Regions from separate parts of the Oceanobacillus locisalsi genome, predicted to be linked through region 2. Evidence: riboswitches for the same ligand, from Rfam matches in the RefSeq annotation. Region 2 holds a riboswitch; each other region holds the start of a gene.
The links. Region 2 has a riboswitch for S-adenosylmethionine ahead of ACFQ19_RS01015 (O-acetylhomoserine aminocarboxypropyltransferase/cysteine synthase family protein). Riboswitches for the same ligand answer to the same signal wherever they lie in the genome.
Positions count from the first base shown of each region.

Region 1 (4,609 bases), on a different contig from region 2:
CTGGATGAGAATCAAATCGATTATCAGGCCATTTCGATTGTAGATGACCCTCCAAGTGCGAACCAGCTGTTATCTTGGATGGAGAAAAGTGATTTGCCGCCTAAGAAGTTCTTTAACACAAGCGGTAAAAAATATCGTGAATTGAATTTAAAAGAAAGAATAAATGATTTATCTCCTCAGGAAATGGCAGATATTTTAGCTTCTGACGGCATGCTTATTAAAAGACCAGTCTTGACTGACGGTAGTAAAGTGACTGTCGGGTTTAATGAAGAGACTTATGAATCTTTCTGGAAATAGTGCTAGAAGAAGTTTAAAAAGTCCAATAAAAATGACACGGCGAATTTCTGCGTTGACTGGATTTTTTCCGATGCTCACGTATTTTAAAGCATAGAGGAACTTCTACTAAGAACGCCCACGTCCTGTGGGCAACGTAGAAGTCACCGCAACACGCGAGAAGTCCGTTCGGAAAAATCCAGTCGCCTGGAACTGCTTGGTCCTATTTATCGGACTTTTTGAACATACACTAGAAATAAAGCCGGCTTCCATGTATAGTTGAAGGGAAAAGAAGAATGGTTGGAGGGATACGAAATGAGCTTGCCAAATGATTACTTGTATTCAAAAGAGCACGAATGGGTAAAAAAAGAAAATGGTAACGTCCGTATCGGGATTACAGCATTTGCACAAGATGAGCTTGGCGATATTGTCTTTGTTGAATTACCGGAAGTCGGCGATTCTTTAGAACTGGATGAGCCATTTGGAAGTGTGGAGTCTGTTAAAACGGTGTCTGAATTGTATGCTCCAGTAAGCGGAAAAGTGGTAGAAGTTAATGAAGAACTGGAAGACAGCCCGGAGCTCGTCAATGAATCGCCGCATGAAAAAGCCTGGATGGTCGTTGTTGAAGTTGGGAACGAAAACGAATTAGATGAATTATTAGATGCGGAAGCATACCGTGCATTTACAGAAGGATAATATAATCATATTGCACCTATTTTAGAAGTGATGGAAATAACAGGACAGATTCCTGCGTATTTCAAAAAAGGCTCTAAAAAACGGTGAAAAAAGAGCTGACTTTCCACATTCGTGTATAGTTAGCTCTTTTCTTTTCATATACTATATAAAAAGCATGGTAGAGAATGTTCAACCTATTTGCTACGATAAGGAGTGCAAAACGATGATGGAAGATGATTACAATAAAGTCATAATCGTTGAAGGGTTATCTGATAAAAAGCATCTTGAAAAAATTCTTGACGATAATACCATCACCATTGTTTGTACAAATGGAACCATTGGCGTAGAGAAGTTTGAAGAACTGTTAGAATATTATCATTTAGATGATACAGAAGTATTTATTCTGGTGGACGAAGATGAATCCGGAATAAAACTCCGAAAACAGCTGGCGGGGGAACTTCCGCATGCAGAACATATTTATGTAAGCAGCGAATTCCGTGAAGTTGCCGCCACTCCCAAGAAAATGCTGGCCAGCATCCTGGCAGGAAAGCGAATTGGAATAGATCTCAATTGCCTTGCCAAATGGTAGCATACACGTTAAGATGGGAACGAATTTATTCATCGGAAAAAAGATGGAATATGAAGAAGGTGGTTACTTTTTTATTTAAAAAGCTGCCCTTTTTAAAAGCGTATAGCATTTGCTGAAAACGAAGGATCGAGGAGAATAAACTTGAAACATTTTAATGAAGCAAACATGAACCATCATCGGCTCATATTATATATTTATACTCCATTTTGCGGGACATGTAGTGTTGCGCGTTCCATGCTGGAAAACGTAGAAAGATTGCATCAGGAAGATATTTTTACGGAGATGAATGCTTCGGTGCATCCTGCATTTATGCAGGATCATCAAATTGAGAGCGTACCGTGTCTTGCTTTTATGGAAGACGGGGAAATCGTGGAGAAAGTGTACACTTTTCATTCAACAGCAAATATTTATCAGTATTTGATGAAGTATAAAGCCGAATTGTTCCAAGCGATAAATAACTAAACATGTGAAAAAAAGAAATAGGTTTAATTCCAAGTGGTCAACTACGGATTTAGTTGACAAAAATACAAATGACGTGCTACGATAGCAACACTATCCTAAAAAAGAAAACTCTTATCAAGAGCGGTGGAGGGACTGGCCCGTAGAAACCGCGGCAACCTTCAATCATTGGAAAGGTGCCAACTCCTGCGAGCATTTGTACAGATAAGAGAACAACAGACGATACAACGTATATTTAAGCGTCTTTCTGTTCTCTTGCAGAAAGGCGTTTTTTCATTGATTTGTATAAAGTGAAACTTTTTTCAACTGGGGATTCACCCCCTGCTGAAAGTTAGTTGAACGAATCGGGCTGTTACTGGCTGTTGGAACTCCCGCTTAGAAATATAGTTTTCATTCATTTCTTGAAGCGGGAGTCTTATAGCCAGTTACACTGCGATAAATAACAAACAAGAATACATGATAAACAGGATTGTTTACATATAGGAGTGAAAAAAGTGATATCCATTGAAGGGCTGAAGAAAGTATTTTCTTTAAACAATAAAGATGTTGTCGCCGTAGATAATTTAAATCTTCACGTGGAAGATGGAGATATTTATGGCGTGGTCGGTTACAGCGGTGCAGGGAAAAGTACTTTTGTCCGCTTAATCAACAGACTGGAAGAACCATCAGAAGGAACCGTGAAAATCGGCGATAAGGTGATTACCTCTTTATCCAAATCGGATTTACGAATTGCCAGACAGGATATTGGCATGGTCTTCCAGCATTTTAACCTGCTATGGTCCCGTACCGTTGCAGAAAACATCGCCTTTCCGCTTGAAATTTCTGGAGTGGAGAAACAGGAACGTGAAAAACGTGTATTGGAATTGATTGAATTAGTCGGTTTGGCAGGAAGAGAGGACGCTTATCCTGCCCAGTTAAGCGGCGGGCAGAAACAACGGGTCGGTATTGCCAGAGCGCTGGCGAACTCTCCTAGAGTCTTACTTTGTGACGAGGCGACTTCTGCATTGGATCCGGAAACAACGAACCAAATCCTGCGCTTGTTGCAAGATATCAATGAAAAATTAGGATTAACGATTATTCTAATTACACACGAAATGCATGTTATTCGTAAAATATGTAACCGGGTTGCTGTGATGGAACATGGCAAAGTGGTCGAAGAAGGAAATGTTATCGACGTATTTACCAAGCCGCAACAGCAGGTTACACAAAACTTTGTGGAACAGCTGACTGGTTCAAATGAAGAAGAGGAAGACGTAACAGAGTTGAAAGAAAAATTCCAGGAAGGTATCTTATTACGCATCCAATTTTTGGGGGAAAGTGCGAATCAGACCATCATCAGCCAACTTGTAAAGCAGTTTGATATCCATGTGAACATCTTGCAAGGAAAGATCACGCAAACACAGGGCGGAAGCTATGGAACGTTAATCGTTCAACTGCTAGGGCCCCAACAAGATGAGGCGATGCAATATCTGAAAGAACAAGATGTTATAGAAGTGGAGGTAATTCAGCATGCTTGAGGAATTATTTCCGAACTTGGTAGCGGAAGATTTAATTGAAGCATCACAGGAAACAATATATATGACTGCTGTTGCAATGGTTGGGACAACCTTGCTCGGACTGCTTTTGGGATTATTATTGTTTCTAACATCAAAAGGGAATTTTTGGGCTAATAAGCCGGTTAATGCCATCGTAGCTGCATTTGTTAATATTTTCAGAGCCATTCCTTTCATTATTTTAATCCTGCTATTGTTCCCGTTTACTGATTTATTGGTAGGGACCATACGCGGACCGACTGCTGCTTTGCCGGCGTTAATTTTGGGCAGTGCTCCGTTCTATGCAAGGCTGGTTGAAATTGCTTTGAAGGAAGTGGATAAAGGAGTGGTGGAAGCTGCCAAAGCAATGGGCGCAAAAGCAAGCACCATTATCTTTAAAGTACTGCTTCCCGAATCCAAACCTGCACTCGTATCCGGACTGACAGTTACAGCAATTGCGTTAATCGGCTATACAGCTATGGCAGGAGCCATTGGTGCCGGCGGTTTAGGAAACTATGCTTTTTATTTCGGATTCCAGCGCAGAAGCTGGGACGTTGTATTTGTATGTACAGTGATTATTGTCGTGATTGTATTCATTTTCCAATTTATTGGGGATGCTATTACAAGGAAATTGGATAAACGTTAAATGGGATAAAGATGGTATTCAAGTTTGACTTGATTCACATAATAAAAAAGAAAAAGGGGCGTACAAAATGAAGAAGTTAATGTTTTTGATTGCGGCTGGTCTTATCCTTCTATTAGCTGCATGCGGAGGCGATGATGATGCTTCTGAATCGGAAATTACAGTAGGGGCTTCCAGTGTTCCGCATGCGGAGATTCTTGAGGAGGCACAGCCTATCCTGGAAGAGGAAGGTATCACTTTAAACATTGATACGTATCAGGATTATATTTTACCGAATGATGATTTAGAGAATGGCACATTGGACGCAAATTTCTTTCAACACCAGCCGTATCTTGACCAAGCAGTAGAAGATACCGGATACGAAATTGAATCTATTGGTAATGTTCATGTGGAGCCAATTGGCATTTACTCCCAAAATGTTGAAAGCATTGATGATAT
Region 1 covers NZ_JBHTKK010000011.1:32,074-36,682, forward strand. Annotated here, with positions in the region: gene ACFQ19_RS10305 (arsenate reductase family protein) at 1-297, shown strand, start outside; gene gcvH (glycine cleavage system protein GcvH) at 589-969, shown strand; gene ACFQ19_RS10315 (toprim domain-containing protein) at 1,172-1,537, shown strand; gene ACFQ19_RS10320 (thioredoxin family protein) at 1,679-1,999, shown strand; SAM riboswitch class I at 2,108-2,207, shown strand; gene ACFQ19_RS10325 (methionine ABC transporter ATP-binding protein) at 2,491-3,513, shown strand; gene ACFQ19_RS10330 (methionine ABC transporter permease) at 3,506-4,174, shown strand; gene ACFQ19_RS10335 (MetQ/NlpA family ABC transporter substrate-binding protein) at 4,242-4,609, shown strand, end outside.
Region 1: linked by a shared signal. The riboswitch ahead of ACFQ19_RS10325 (methionine ABC transporter ATP-binding protein) and the one ahead of ACFQ19_RS01015 (O-acetylhomoserine aminocarboxypropyltransferase/cysteine synthase family protein) in region 2 are both predicted to bind S-adenosylmethionine.

Region 2 (4,609 bases):
CATTATCACACCTACGTGTTCTTTTCTTCTAGTTTATGTGGAAACCAGTAAAATTACCTATGAATTTGAAAGGAAATTAAATTTCTATATAAGTTGAAGTAAAGATTTTGCCTTCTGGCATTCGCTCCGGAAAAACACTACGCTTTCCATGGGGACGGCTTCAGCTAACTTGAAAAGAAACCCGCTTTTCAAGTGGATCTTCAGCCCGCCCTGTTCCCATAGGAGTCTCCGTGTTTTTCCTCCGCTGATTACAGCATATAACAACATAATTAATGAATGATAACGTTAGAAAAATTAAAAAGATAGATTTAATAATTCAACTTATATAACTGTATATTTATATTCCTATTTTAATCAAGGATAATAAATAATAAACAAGTGAAATGAAAAACGTCTTCTAAATTTTATACTAGAAGACGTCACTGAGTTTTTATTATAACATAAAGTAAAACGTTATTCAGTGGTGGAGTTCTATCCTTTCGCTGAATGTTTGTTGAACGAATCAGACCAGTTACATTGCGATAAATATACCCATCTTTTTTCCATATGGTGTTCGATAGAAAAAAGATGGGTAGGATAACTTTTTATAATTAGCGTCCGGAACTGCGTAATGCTAAAGCGAGTTCTGTCGGATGCACGTTGGAAAGAATAAATATTTCAGATGTGACATCAGGATTTGATTTGGTAAATAAGATGGTTCCCTTATAATCTGCATTTTCTTCTGGTGCCGGTTTTCCTTCCTGCAGCCAAATCGCATCAGCGTGAGTCAGGAGTTCTGTTGTCACCTCATCTATATTTGCTGCCGGGATAACCTCATAGCCTAATTTATACAGAGGAACAATTTCTTCATCTGCAATACCGACTGTAATAATCCGCTTTTTACGAACACCTTCACTGCGGTCAAATGGAGATTGCAATAAATTTTGCACCGCTATTTCTTCAGCAGATTGCTGATTGCCCAATGATTTTCCTGTCGCTTTACCAATGGCTTGATCCAAGTCAGCTACAATATCATCGAATGCTTCCAGACCGACTGATAAACGGACCAACTCTTCCGGCGTGCCGCTTTTTGCTAACTCTTCGGCTGTTAGCTGCTGGTGTGTCGTAGAAGCTGGGTTGATAATCAGTGATTTTGCATCCCCGACATTGGCAACATGAGACCAGAGTTCTGCATTATCAATTAAAGCACGGCCTGCATCACGGCCGCCTTCAATACCGAACGTAATAACGGAGCCAAAGCCGCCTTTTAAATATTTCTTAGCAAGCTGGTGGGATGGATGGGACTCTAACCCCGGGTAGTTAATCCATTCTACTGCAGGGTGATTTTCCAGATAAGCGGCCAGTTTTTCCGCATTTTCATTATGCCGCTTGATTCGCAGATGCAATGTTTCCAATCCTTGCAGTAATAAAAAGGCGCTTTGCGGACTGAGTGCAGGACCAATATCACGTAATAACTGAACACGCAATTTCGTAATAAAAGCAGCTGCACCCAAATCCGCATATTTTAATCCATTGTAGCTCTCGTCCGGTTCGATAAAGTCAGGGAATTTCTCATTGTTCCAGTCAAATCTTCCGCTGTCTACAACAATGCCGCCAATCGTTGTACCATGCCCGCCGATCCATTTTGTGGCAGAGTGAACGACAATATCTGCACCCCAAGTCAGCGGTTTGGCAACATAAGGAGCAAACGTATTATCTATAATTAAAGGAATGCCATGATTGTGTGCAATATCAGCTACTGTTTCGACATCAAAAATATACAGGCTCGGATTGGTGATGATTTCACCAAAGATAGCTTTGGTTTTATCCGTAATCGCAGCTTCAATGGCTTTTGGATCGGTACCGTCTACGAATTTTACATCGATTCCATATCGAGGAAGCGTGTTGGCAAATAAATTATACGTTCCGCCGTACAGATTGCTGTCTGTAATAATTTCGTCTCCAGCGCGTGTAATATTTAAGATGGTCATCGTAATGGCAGCCATTCCCGAGGATACGCCTAAAGCACCGACACCGTCTTCTAATTGCGCTATCCGCTGCTCCAGCACATCTACCGTCGGATTCATAATACGGGTATAAATGTTTCCCGGTTCAGATAATCCGAATAGATTTTGCGCATGCTCTGTGTCACGGAATACATAAGAAGTCGTTTGATAGATAGGTACTGCACGAGCTCCGGTAGCAGGATCCGGAACTTGTCCTCCATGTAATAAAATCGTTTCGTCCTGCTGTACTCGGTTATTTGACATTGTATTTCCTCCCTTTTTTTGAACACACTTTTCAACAAAAATGAGCTCCCTTCTAAAATGAAGAGAGCTCTTATAAATAACTTTGAACTCTCTCTTATCTTTCAGACGATGTATCTGTAGGATGTAGCACCTGATACTTCAAGTTGCCGGGCTTCCCAGGGCCTAGTCCCTCCACCGCTCTTCATAAGAGATTCTGCTAAATATTTTGAAATTACTAGCGAGTATATAGTTTTGCAGATTAAAAGTCAAGTATTTTACTAGGGATTCAAAAAGGAAGATTCCTTGTTGGAGAAACCTTCCTTTTCTGCTGCCTGCTTCATAGAAGCTATGCAGTTATCTTCTTCTTTTCTTTTTTTCGCGGTGTATCCCGATAAATACTTACCATATAGATAACAAGGGCAAACCAAATCAGTGCAAAGGTAATCATATGGTGCACCGTAAATGTCTCATTATATAAGAACACGCCTAAGAAGAACATAATCGTCGGGGCGACATATTGCAAAAAGCCGACCATTGCCAATGGAATGCGTTTGGCACCTGCAGCAAATAGCAGTAAAGGTACTGCGGTAACGACACCAGCCCCGATGAGTAAAAGGTTATCCGGCGCAAAGAAAGGTGAAAAAGTAAATGATCCTTCCAACGGGATAAAGATTAAATATAGCAAAGCGATTGGTGCAACGACGAGTGTTTCAATTGTCAATCCGTACATAGCATGCAGGTTGACCGTCTTTTTAATCAGCCCGTAAAAACCAAAAGTGAGCGCTAATAACAGCGAAATCCAAGGGAACACACCGTAACTCAGTGTTAAATAAAGTACCCCGATTCCTGCAAGGATGAACGATAAGACTTGTCCCTTTGTTGTCTTTTCTTTCAATACAAAAACCGCTAATAAAATGCTGATTAAAGGGTTGATATAATAGCCTAAGCTAGCTTGCAGCACATGTCCATGCTGTACCGAAAAAATAAATAGAAACCAATTGATAGATATTACAATAGAAGCTGTCACAATAGCGATGGTTTTCTTTTTATCTTTTTTCAGCTCCTGGACAGTTTCCATCAGATGACGCCAATTACCTGTCACCAACACTAAGAAAACCATAAACACTAAACTCCAGACAATCCGGTGGGCAAGCACCTCACCAGCTGGAACGTGTTCAAGAAACTTCCAATAAATCGGGAAGATTCCCCATAATAAATAAGCAAGAAAGGTGATAACCGCTCCTTGTTTTAAAGATTTATCCTCCATGATACATTCCTGCCTTCTGAAAATAATGAAACGAAAATTAGGTTCAACACCAAAATCAACTATTGGAATATAAGATTAAATATGGTATGTACATCTAGCTAGCGTAGTGTTTTTCAGAGCGGTCACTAACGCATATAACGACATTTAGTTTATCAATCCTTTATTTTAGTGAAGAGTCTAAAATCAATACTAAAACTTTATAAGAAAGGAAGCAATGATTTTCGAAATAAATTAAAACAAATTTCTGAAACGGAAACATTCCCAACAGCGCAAGAATACTTTATCATAAAGGGAGAGGCACATCAGCATGTATCATCTTTATCAAGGATGGGAGAGAATATAAATGGGGAAACAGTTTAAACATATGGAAACGGCAATGATTCATGAAGGATATGATTCAAAAGCGCTTCTGGGCAGTTTGACGCCGCCGCTTTTTCAAACATCTACATTCACTTTTGATACCGCAGAACAAGGCGCAGCCCGCTTTGCAGGAGAAGAAGAGGGGCATGTCTATACCCGTGTCAGCAATCCAACCGTACAAATTCTGGAGCAAAAACTGGCAGCACTGGAAAAGGCGGAAAAAGGATTAGCTTTTGCTTCGGGGATGGCTGCAATATCTGCTGTATTAATTGCACTTACCAAAGCAAATGACCATATCATCTGCTCTTCCGGATTATATGGTTGTACCTACGGGCTGTTGTCGATGATGGATGAAAAATATAATATTCAAACAGACTACGTAGCAATGACGGATGCTCAAAGCATAGAGGATAACATTCGTCCGGAAACAAAGGTTATTTATATTGAAACACCGATTAATCCAACCATGGAAGTAATCGACCTGGAACTGGTTATCGGTATTGCTAAAAAACATGATATTTTAGTGGTGGTGGATAATACATTTTCTACACCGTATTTACAGCGTCCGTTAGAATTGGGAGCAGATGTGGTGGTACATAGTGCTACCAAATATTTAAGCGGACATGGCGATGTGATTGCAGGGTTGGCAGCAGGGGAACAAACATTGATAGACCAAATTGCTGCAACGACGCAAAAAGATATCGGCGGAGTGCTTTCCCCTTTTGATGCCTGGCTTGTTATTCGCGGGCTTAAG
Region 2 covers NZ_JBHTKK010000001.1:226,816-231,424, reverse strand. Annotated here, with positions in the region: gene ACFQ19_RS01015 (O-acetylhomoserine aminocarboxypropyltransferase/cysteine synthase family protein) at 591-2,249, opposite strand; SAM riboswitch class I at 2,341-2,439, opposite strand; gene rarD (EamA family transporter RarD) at 2,575-3,495, opposite strand; gene megL (methionine gamma-lyase) at 3,839-4,609, shown strand, end outside.

Region 3 (4,609 bases), on a different contig from region 2:
TGAGCGCACCTTATTTTGTTTATCTGTTGATGAAAACCAATTAATAATAGAAAGGAGCTCGGAGAATGATGAATGAGGAAATATATGATGTCACGATTATCGGCGGAGGTCCAGCCGGGTTATTTGCTGCTTTCTATAGTGGCATGCGGGAGATGAAGACAAAGATTATTGAATACCTTCCTTATCTTGGCGGGAAAGTACCTTACTTTTATCCAGAGAAAGTGATTCGTGATATTGGAGGAATTGCACAAGCTACCGGGGAAGAAGTAACGGATCAGCTCGTGGAACAAGCGATGACATTTGATCCGGAAGTGGTTTTAGGCGAACAGGTTGTAGATATGGAGCGAATGGATAATGGCCATTTTCAGCTCCTGAGCAGCAACGGCAATATCCATTATTCGAAAACAGTTATACTGGCAACCGGTTTTGGAACATTGCATTCCGTAAAGCTGGATCATCCGGAAGCAGTCTATTATGAAGAGAAGAGTTTGCATTATACAGTCAGAAAGCTGGCGGATTATTATGACCAGCATGTGCTTATTTCCGGCGGGGGCAACAGTGCGGTGGATTGGGCGCTGGAGCTTGAAAATATAGCCAAAAGTGTTACGCTCATTCATCGCCGCAATCAGTTTAAAGGATTGGAAAGCAGTGTGACCAAGTTAAAAAACTCCGAAGTCAATGTCATGACGCCTTATGAAATAAAAGCATTGTATGGAACGGATGGACAGGTCGAAAAGGTAGTACTTTCTCACTTAGAGGATGAAACAAAGGAGCAAGCGCTAGAGATCGACCGATTAGTTGTTAACCATGGATTTCAAATCAATCTGGAACCGATCACCTCGTGGGGGTTGGAAATGATAGATGGTATGATTGCCGTTGATTCCAGTATGCAAACATCTGTGGAAGGTGTTTTTGCTATTGGGGATATTGCCCATTACCCAGATAAGCTTGGGTTAATTGCCGGGGCTTTTAATGAAGGACCAATTGCTGCTAATCATGCGAAAAAAATTGCTGATCCGGAAGACCCTGTGCAGCATTTATTCTCTACGAATTATGCTGGATTTACCGACGAAGAATAGCTTAGGACGCATAGTAGTTGAAAAGGGGAATAAGCAGGAAACTTCTCTTGCTTTCATATATTGACAAAACAGGCAAGCGCCTATACAATTTCCACATTGAAGTAACTTTAAAATCTTATCATATATACTTATCCAGAGCGACTGAGGGACAGGCCCAATGACGTCCGGCAACCTCTTTATGAAAAGAAAAGGTGCCAATTCCTGCAAAATAAGACATGTTTATTTTGGGAGATAAGGCGAATGTAAAAACAGCCTTTTTCTTGTGGAAGAGGCTGTTTTTAATAGGTTTATAACATAAGATTTTTACATAGCAAGGAGGAGAGATTTCTGAAAAGCGTTAGAAATAACGGATATACTTATTTAAAAGCAAGAGGAGCGTAAATATGAAGAAGAATCACGATAAAGAAAAGAAAAAACTATTGGATCGCATTCCGCATCCGCTGGCGTTGTTGTTTTTTATTGTTGTTGCAGCGGCTGTTTTGACCTATATAATACCATCCGGCTCTTATGAAAGAGAGACGATAGACGGGACTACTCGAACGGTTCCTGATTCATTTCAATACATAGAGAACAACCCGGTCGGTATCATGGACTTATTTACGGCAATCCCTGAAGGATTCCGGGAAATGGCTGATATCGTCTTTATTACTTTTGCCGCAGCTATGATGTTCGGGCTTTTGGAAAGGACGGGGATGCTTGAAAATACAGTCGGTACACTGGTTCGCAAAGTCGGATTAAAACGACGTTTCCTTATTGTTGCGATTATGACATTTGTCTATGGATTTTTTGGGATGTTTGTCGGGCTTGAAAATAATATTGCCCTTATTCCAATCGCTGTTTTATTAAGTGTTTCCATAGGCGGTGATGCTGTACTTGGTGCGGGTATTGGAATAGGAGGAGTACTTGTCGGATTTGGTCTCTCTCCATTCAATCCTTATACGCTGGGGGTAGGACATCGAATAGCAGAAATGCCGCTATATTCAGGATGGTTTTTAAGAAGTATTTTGGTGGTTATCGTTTTATCTTTATTAGCCTATTATAATATTCGATATTTTAAAAAGATATTACAAGACCAGAAACATAGTTTGGCATATGGTATTGATACACAGGATATGAAATTGAGCCAGCCGCTTGAATCCTATCGGATGCGCAAAAAAGATATTGCGATGCTACTTGTGGTGATTGCAGGATTTGTGGTCATGCTGACAGGAATATTTATGAATGACTGGTATATTAATGAAGTTGCAGCGATATTTCTTATGATCGGTATTGCCTGCGGGATTATTGCAGGTATGAATGCCAATCAAATTGCGGAAGCTTTTTCAAAAGCACTTGAACCCAGCGCATTAGCAGCTATTTTGATCGGTGTTGCCATGGCGACTCAAGTGGTCATGAACCAAGGCAATATCAGTGATACGATTGCTCATGGGCTTGTTTCTGTGATGGAAGGTTTACCAACAACGCTGGCTGCCGTATTCATGACTATTTCCCAGTCGATTATTAATATTTTTATTCCAAGCGGCAGCGGCCAGGCATTAGTTACATTGCCAATTATGATTCCTGTTGGGGACATGTTAGACATTACACGGCAAACGACTATCTTGGCATTCCAAATCGGCGATGGTATTACCAATATATTTTCACCGACCTTAGGCGGTTTAATGGCGATGCTCGGTTTGTGTAAGGTGCCTTATGGCAGGTGGATTCGTTATATTTTTCCGTTTGTCATGATGGCTCTTGTTGTGTCTTGGATTGCTTTGGTGATCAGTCATTTAATTGGCTGGGGCGGATCGATTTAAGCGGATTTTAATGGTATATAATCAAAGTTTATTAAGATGATGGAACTTCCTTATAATCAGAAGTTGGCAGAGACTTGTCATTTCCTGATTATAAGGATTTTTTTATAAAGTGAAACTTCAATCAGTGGGGGTTTTCTTTTTATCCCCCACTGATTGTTAGTTGAACGAATCGGGCCGTTACTGGCTGTTGAATCTCCCACTTAGAAATAAAATTTTCACTCATTTCTTGAAGTGGGAGTCTTACAGCCAGTTACACTGCGATAAATATTTTTGAAAAAGTTCGAGAAACTTCTCCCGGTCTTCTTCGGTTAATGCTTTTGGGCCTTTGGTGTGTTTTCCGCTCCGTCGCTCTTTCGCACTTAAATAACGGGATTGCAGCAGTTGGTCAATATTATTATTCGTATAAGCGAACCCTTTATGATGCAGGACATGGCATCCTTTTGCCAGCGCGAGAGAAGCAAGTCCATAATCCTGCGTTATTACTATATCTCCTTTTTCCACAAGCTTCATAATCCGGTAATCTGCAGCATCTGCACCGGTATCTACATAAATGGTCTCCACCCAGTAAGGATATTCTTGTAATGAAAAATGGGAGATACTCGTAACCAGAATAACCGAGATATTCTTTTTACCTGCTTCTTGTATGATTGTATTTTTGACAGGACAGGCATCAGCATCGACGTAGACTTTCATGCATTCACTTCCTTTATGTACGTTTTTTAATATATTGTAGCAGATTGCTGTAGAACTTGTCTTATCCACTGGAATTCCCTGCGAAAACCATGTAAGATATAAATCACTATTTACCGTGAAAAGGAGTTTGCATGTATGTGTTATGTTATTGAACAGATGAAGCCGGCAGATTGGGAACAGGTTTTGGAAATCTATTATCACGGCATGGAAACACAAAACGCGACCTTTGAAATAAATGAACCGGATTGGAAGACTTGGGAGGATTGGAATCGCGCTCATTTATCGGAATGCAGGTTAGTTGTCCGGGAGGATGAGCATATGCTCGGCTGGGCAGCGTTATTGCCTATCTCTGCCAGAGAAGCTTATCAGGGAGTGGCTGAGATAAGTATTTATCTGCATAAAGACAGCATGGGAAAAGGTATTGGTACAAAGTTGATGCAGGCACTGATGGAAGCAAGTGAAGAAGCAGGGGTATGGACACTGCAATCCGAAATCTTTCCAGAAAATATAGGGAGCCTGAAATTGCACGAAAAGATGGGTTTTCGACGGGTTGGTATTCGTGAAAAGATTGGACAGATGGAAGACGGCAGGTGGCGAGACGTTGTACTTGTGGAGCGCCGCAGTCCGCATGTAGGATTAGACTAAGGAGGAATGTATACATGGAAATTCAAATCAACGAAGAAGTATTGGATGGAAGAAATGTGGAAGTATCAGAAGTGAATCATAAGAAACAGGTTGCCTTTTCATTTGATGTAACCAGTGAAACATATCATGATGTGACATCACTTCTGTATAAAAATGATTTTGACGTATCTATTCCTGAAAAATCTTTGTCTTTTTCTGCAACCATCTTGGAGTACGCTACATCCACAACAAATTTATATGAAAAAGGCAATACAAGCGAATTTTACTTAAAGTTGCGTGAAAAATAAATAGGCAGGCACGGAGAGGATGTGCACAATAGTGGAGGAACCATTGCTTTTAACGTTTCCGGATCAATTTGAAACAGAACGATTAACCATTCGTTCTCCAAAGCCA
Region 3 covers NZ_JBHTKK010000002.1:284,668-289,276, forward strand. Annotated here, with positions in the region: gene ACFQ19_RS03505 (FecCD family ABC transporter permease) at 1-44, shown strand, start outside; gene ACFQ19_RS03510 (NAD(P)/FAD-dependent oxidoreductase) at 69-1,079, shown strand; SAM riboswitch class I at 1,205-1,317, shown strand; gene ACFQ19_RS03515 (YfcC family protein) at 1,463-2,878, shown strand; gene ACFQ19_RS03520 (YaiI/YqxD family protein) at 3,119-3,571, opposite strand; gene ACFQ19_RS03525 (GNAT family N-acetyltransferase) at 3,707-4,216, shown strand; gene ACFQ19_RS03530 (DUF3219 family protein) at 4,231-4,503, shown strand; gene ACFQ19_RS03535 (GNAT family N-acetyltransferase) at 4,523-4,609, shown strand, end outside.
Region 3: linked by a shared signal. The riboswitch ahead of ACFQ19_RS03515 (YfcC family protein) and the one ahead of ACFQ19_RS01015 (O-acetylhomoserine aminocarboxypropyltransferase/cysteine synthase family protein) in region 2 are both predicted to bind S-adenosylmethionine.

Region 4 (4,609 bases), on a different contig from region 2:
ATACAGGATTTTTAACTTTTTATCAAAATAATATACCTGTAGAGATGATGGGGAGGTTTTCAAGTGTTTTTAGTCTGGTAGAGGCTTTTTTCATTATCCTATTTACTGCTTCGATTGGGTTGTTTGCGGAACTATTTGAGATTCGGCAAACGTATATTCTAGGTTCCATGGTGTTTTTAATCCTAGGAGTAATCATTAATATGATTGTACTGAATAAATCGAAAAGGAATTACTATCAAGAAGAGATTGGTTAGAGAGACTTCATTTGTATTTTAAGGCAAGATTAGCAGCTGTTGCACAATCAATTATCTGATTCTGTAACAGCTTTCCACGGTTAGTGCTTTATTTTAGTTCATATAATAAATCAGATTATCAGTCCATTCGTCTGATTCATTTTTCTCGTACATTCATGATAAAACACACAAGTTCTGCTAAACAAAGACTTTTACCGATTGATTAGTGTTCTTTATTTATTTTTACCGTTAACTCTTTTATATACGAAATAGGAGTGAATAACCCCTATAACTGCAATTAATAGCCCTAATGATACTGTGAAGATAAAGCTATAAGATGTTAAAGGTGAAAAGATTAAAGAAATTGTATTAGAAACGACAGAGGGAGCAAAACATTGAAGAAGATTTTATAAGAAAAAAAGATATCGCTTTATTGGATGATGAATAGAATCAAGCAAATTACAGGGATATAATTATAATATAATAAACTCAACTAAGTTTATAGAAATACCACTAATTAAGGAGTGTTATAGTTGTCAATTAAAGGAATTAACCATTTATTATTTTCAGTTTCAGATTTGGAAAAATCGATTCATTTTTATCAAAGCGTATTTGATGCTAAATTGCTAGTTAAAGGGAAGAGTACCGCTTATTTCGATTTAAATGGAATGTGGCTGGCACTTAATTTAGAGAAAGATATCCCGCGTAATGAAATAAGTCAGTCATACACGCACATTGCTTTTTCAATTGAAGAAGATGATTTTGATAAAATGTATAACAAATTAGAAAAATTGGATGTAAACATCTTAACTGGTCGTCCCAGGGATAAAAAAGATAAAAACTCTATTTATTTTACAGATCCTGATGGTCATAAATTTGAATTCCACACGGGTACTCTGCAAGATAGAATAAATTATTATAAGCAGGATAAACCACACATGCATTTTTATGTTTAACAAGCTTAAGCGGTATTGTAGTCAAACGTTGCTAATAGAAATATGTTAATATTTAATAAAACATTAACGATAGCAACAGTCTTTTCATCATTTGTTGTACTATCTAAACGTTATTAAAATGATTAAGGGAGAGTATATAGACATGAAGAAAGAACATGACCTTGTATTTCGAGAAGTCCAACTGCCACGGCGAATTTGGATATGGCTGTCGCTCTTATTATGTGCCAGAGCAGCTGTTAAAGGGTTTGGTTTATGTTATACTATTGAACAGCATTAGTCGAAACGATTACAATTTAAAGGCAGGAGGGATATATATTTGGGTGTGAAAAAGAAATTATTAAATAAATCAAATGTTTTAAAAGAACAATTAGATAAAAAGAGGCCTTTACCAAATGAAGTGGTAAAAGATATGAAAGAGGATTTTTATATTAAAAATACGTACCATTCCAATGCAATCGAAGGAAATACGTTGACCCTGTATGAAACAAAGGCAGTTTTAGAAGATGGTATCACTATTCAAGGCAAATCTTTTCGTGAACATGCTGAAGCGAATAATCATAAAGAAGCTATTACGTACGTAGAGGAATTAATAAATGTTGAGAGTCCGTTAAACCAACGTATCATAAAAGATATTCACGCCATTGTAATGCAAGGCATAGATCGATCAATTGCTGGCAAATATAGAAATACTGCTGCTTTGATAACCGGTGCTAATCATACACCTCCATCTCATGAAAAAATTCAAGATGAGATGGATGACTTGGTGGATTGGTGTGAAAATGTTAATGATTTACATCCCGTGGAAAAAGCTAGCCTGCTACATGCCAAATTTGTAAATGTTCATCCTTTTTCTGATGGGAATGGAAGAACTTCCAGATTATTGATGAATTTTGAGTTGATGAAGTTTGGATTTCCTCCAATTACAATTGAAAAAGATGATAGGTTTAGGTATTATGAGGTGCTTGATATTTCTGGGACAAAAGGAGATTATGAGCCTTTTATATTGTTTATAGCTGAACGAGCGGTGAATACTTTAGAGAATCATGTGGATTTTTTAAAGGACTTATGAAATGGAAAAGAATAGGGTATATAAAATAAGCATTCTAAAGGTTTTTACTGAAATAAAAGAATATATCAATTGATTCATGTTATTTTTTACAAAATGTTGATGAAAATATATTACAGCAAATTGCCTAAATTTTAGTAATTTCCTTGACGAATGCATCGCTTCCATGTAGAGTAATTAATAATTATTCGTATAATTCCATATATTCTTATCCAGAAAGGCGGAGGGACTGGCCCGTTGAAGCCTTAGCAGCAGACGCTGATTTGTACTGTGCTAATTCCAGGAGCATTTTTGCTTGAAGATAAGAAGAGTTCTTAATCATAGTTAACCTCTTCTTTTTTTAGAAGGGGTTTTTAAATTGGATTATAGAATGAAAGCAGTAGATAAAGAGGAAGGGGTATTTTGATGACAACAGCAGCAGAAACAAAACATACACGTGCTCCATTCAGAGCAGACCATGTAGGGAGTTTTCTCCGTCCAAAGCGTTTGAAAGATGCGCGTACGCAAAAGGCAAAGGGAGAGATTAGTCAGGAACAATTGCGTCAAATTGAGGATGAGGAAATTACGAAACTGGTAGAACAGCAAAAAGAAGCCGGACTTCAATCAGTGACAGATGGCGAGTTTCGCCGTGCCTGGTGGCATTTTGATTTTCTGGAAGGCTTAGATGGCGTGGAAGGTTATACCGCAGAACAAGGTCTGCAGTTCACTGGAGTGGAGACCAAAAAACGAGGTATTAAGGTGACTGGTAAAATCGGTTTCAGCGATCACTATATGATTGAGCATTATAAATTTTTACATGGTATTGCTGGAGATGCAGTTGCCAAATTTGCGATTCCAAGTCCGAATATGCTCTTTTTCCGGGCGGATTTCGAAGACGGAGTCTATGAAAATGATGAAGCGATTATTGATGATTTGGTCACTGCTTATCAAGGGGTGATTCAGGCGTTATATGATGAAGGATGCCGCTACTTACAGCTGGACGACACTTCTTGGGCCACTTTTTTCTCAGAGGAAGGCAGAAATTCTCTGATTGAAAAAGGAAGAGATCCGGAGAAAACAGCTGAATTAAGTGCAAGGGCAATCAATGAATCCATCGCTAAAAGACCGGATGATATGCTGGTGACGATGCATATTTGCCGAGGTAATTTCCAATCTACCTATATGTCGAGTGGCGGTTACGAAGCGGTTTCTGAAACGATTTTTGGCAGTCTGCAGGTGGATGGGCTTTTCCTGGAGTTTGATGATGATCGTTCGGGCGGATTTGAACCGTTACGTCATGTAAACCGTGATGATTTATATATTGTACTGGGTCTGATTACGTCTAAATTCAGCGAACTGGAAGATCCGGAAGCTGTGAAAGCAAGGATAGCAGAAGCTGCGGACTATGTACCGTTGAACCAGCTTTGTCTGAGTCCTCAATGCGGCTTTGCTTCCACAGAGGAAGGGAATTTATTGACTGAGGAGCAGCAATGGGAAAAAATCCGGCATGTTGTTCGGATTGCTGAGGATGTTTGGAAATAAGTTTTAGAAAGAAAAGGAGATTGGGAGAGGAGTTCTTCTCCTGTCTCCTTTTTTACATGGATTGATTCTCACATTGTTAAATCATTGGTTATCCTGTATTTATTGAATAAACCGTGTTATTTTAGCATGTATAATGTTACAAGTATTATTATGTTTTTGAATGTAAATACTTTTGCGTTAATAAACCAGTATTAAAAACCGAAGCCAGCGTAATGAATAAAAATAAATTTACAATTAAATCATTGAATCGATAAGCAAAATTGAAATGCAAATAAGTGTTTATGATGAACAGCAATGAAGCGAATGACGAAAGAATCAACTGGATTCTTAAAGACTTAAACATATAAATTAAACCTCCTTCTGCTGGTAACTTAATTTATATAAGGCTAACATATTGATGAAAAAAATATAAAGTCCCAAAATGCAAATAAAGAAAGAAATAGAGATAATTTTTTGATATATTAGTAAATAACATATAAGAATATATACCTTTATATTTGATATTTGGAAGCACTGATATGAATGGATAATACATCGCAGTATTTGTATAAAGGAGCGATTAAAATGGAGATTCGTCATTTGCAAAGTGCGGATTATGATGTCCTGATTCCACAGATAAATGAATGGTGGGGCGGACGTGATATGGCAGGGATGCTGCCTAAATTATTTTTTAATCATTTTAAAAATACCAGCTTTATCGTAGAAGATGAAGGAAAGATTGCAGGTTTTGTAATTGGGTTTTTATCACAAGATCAGCTAGATGAAGCATATATTCATTTTGTAGGTGTGCATCCGGATTACCGAAAGAAAAACATTGGAAAAACACTTTACGA
Region 4 covers NZ_JBHTKK010000028.1:7,489-12,097, forward strand. Annotated here, with positions in the region: gene ACFQ19_RS17405 (MFS transporter) at 1-254, shown strand, start outside; gene fosM (FosM family fosfomycin resistance protein) at 767-1,189, shown strand; gene ACFQ19_RS17415 (hypothetical protein) at 1,332-1,466, shown strand; gene ACFQ19_RS17420 (Fic family protein) at 1,512-2,258, shown strand; SAM riboswitch class I at 2,461-2,563, shown strand; gene ACFQ19_RS17425 (5-methyltetrahydropteroyltriglutamate--homocysteine S-methyltransferase) at 2,661-3,776, shown strand; gene ACFQ19_RS17430 (GNAT family N-acetyltransferase) at 4,341-4,609, shown strand, end outside.
Region 4: linked by a shared signal. The riboswitch ahead of ACFQ19_RS17425 (5-methyltetrahydropteroyltriglutamate--homocysteine S-methyltransferase) and the one ahead of ACFQ19_RS01015 (O-acetylhomoserine aminocarboxypropyltransferase/cysteine synthase family protein) in region 2 are both predicted to bind S-adenosylmethionine.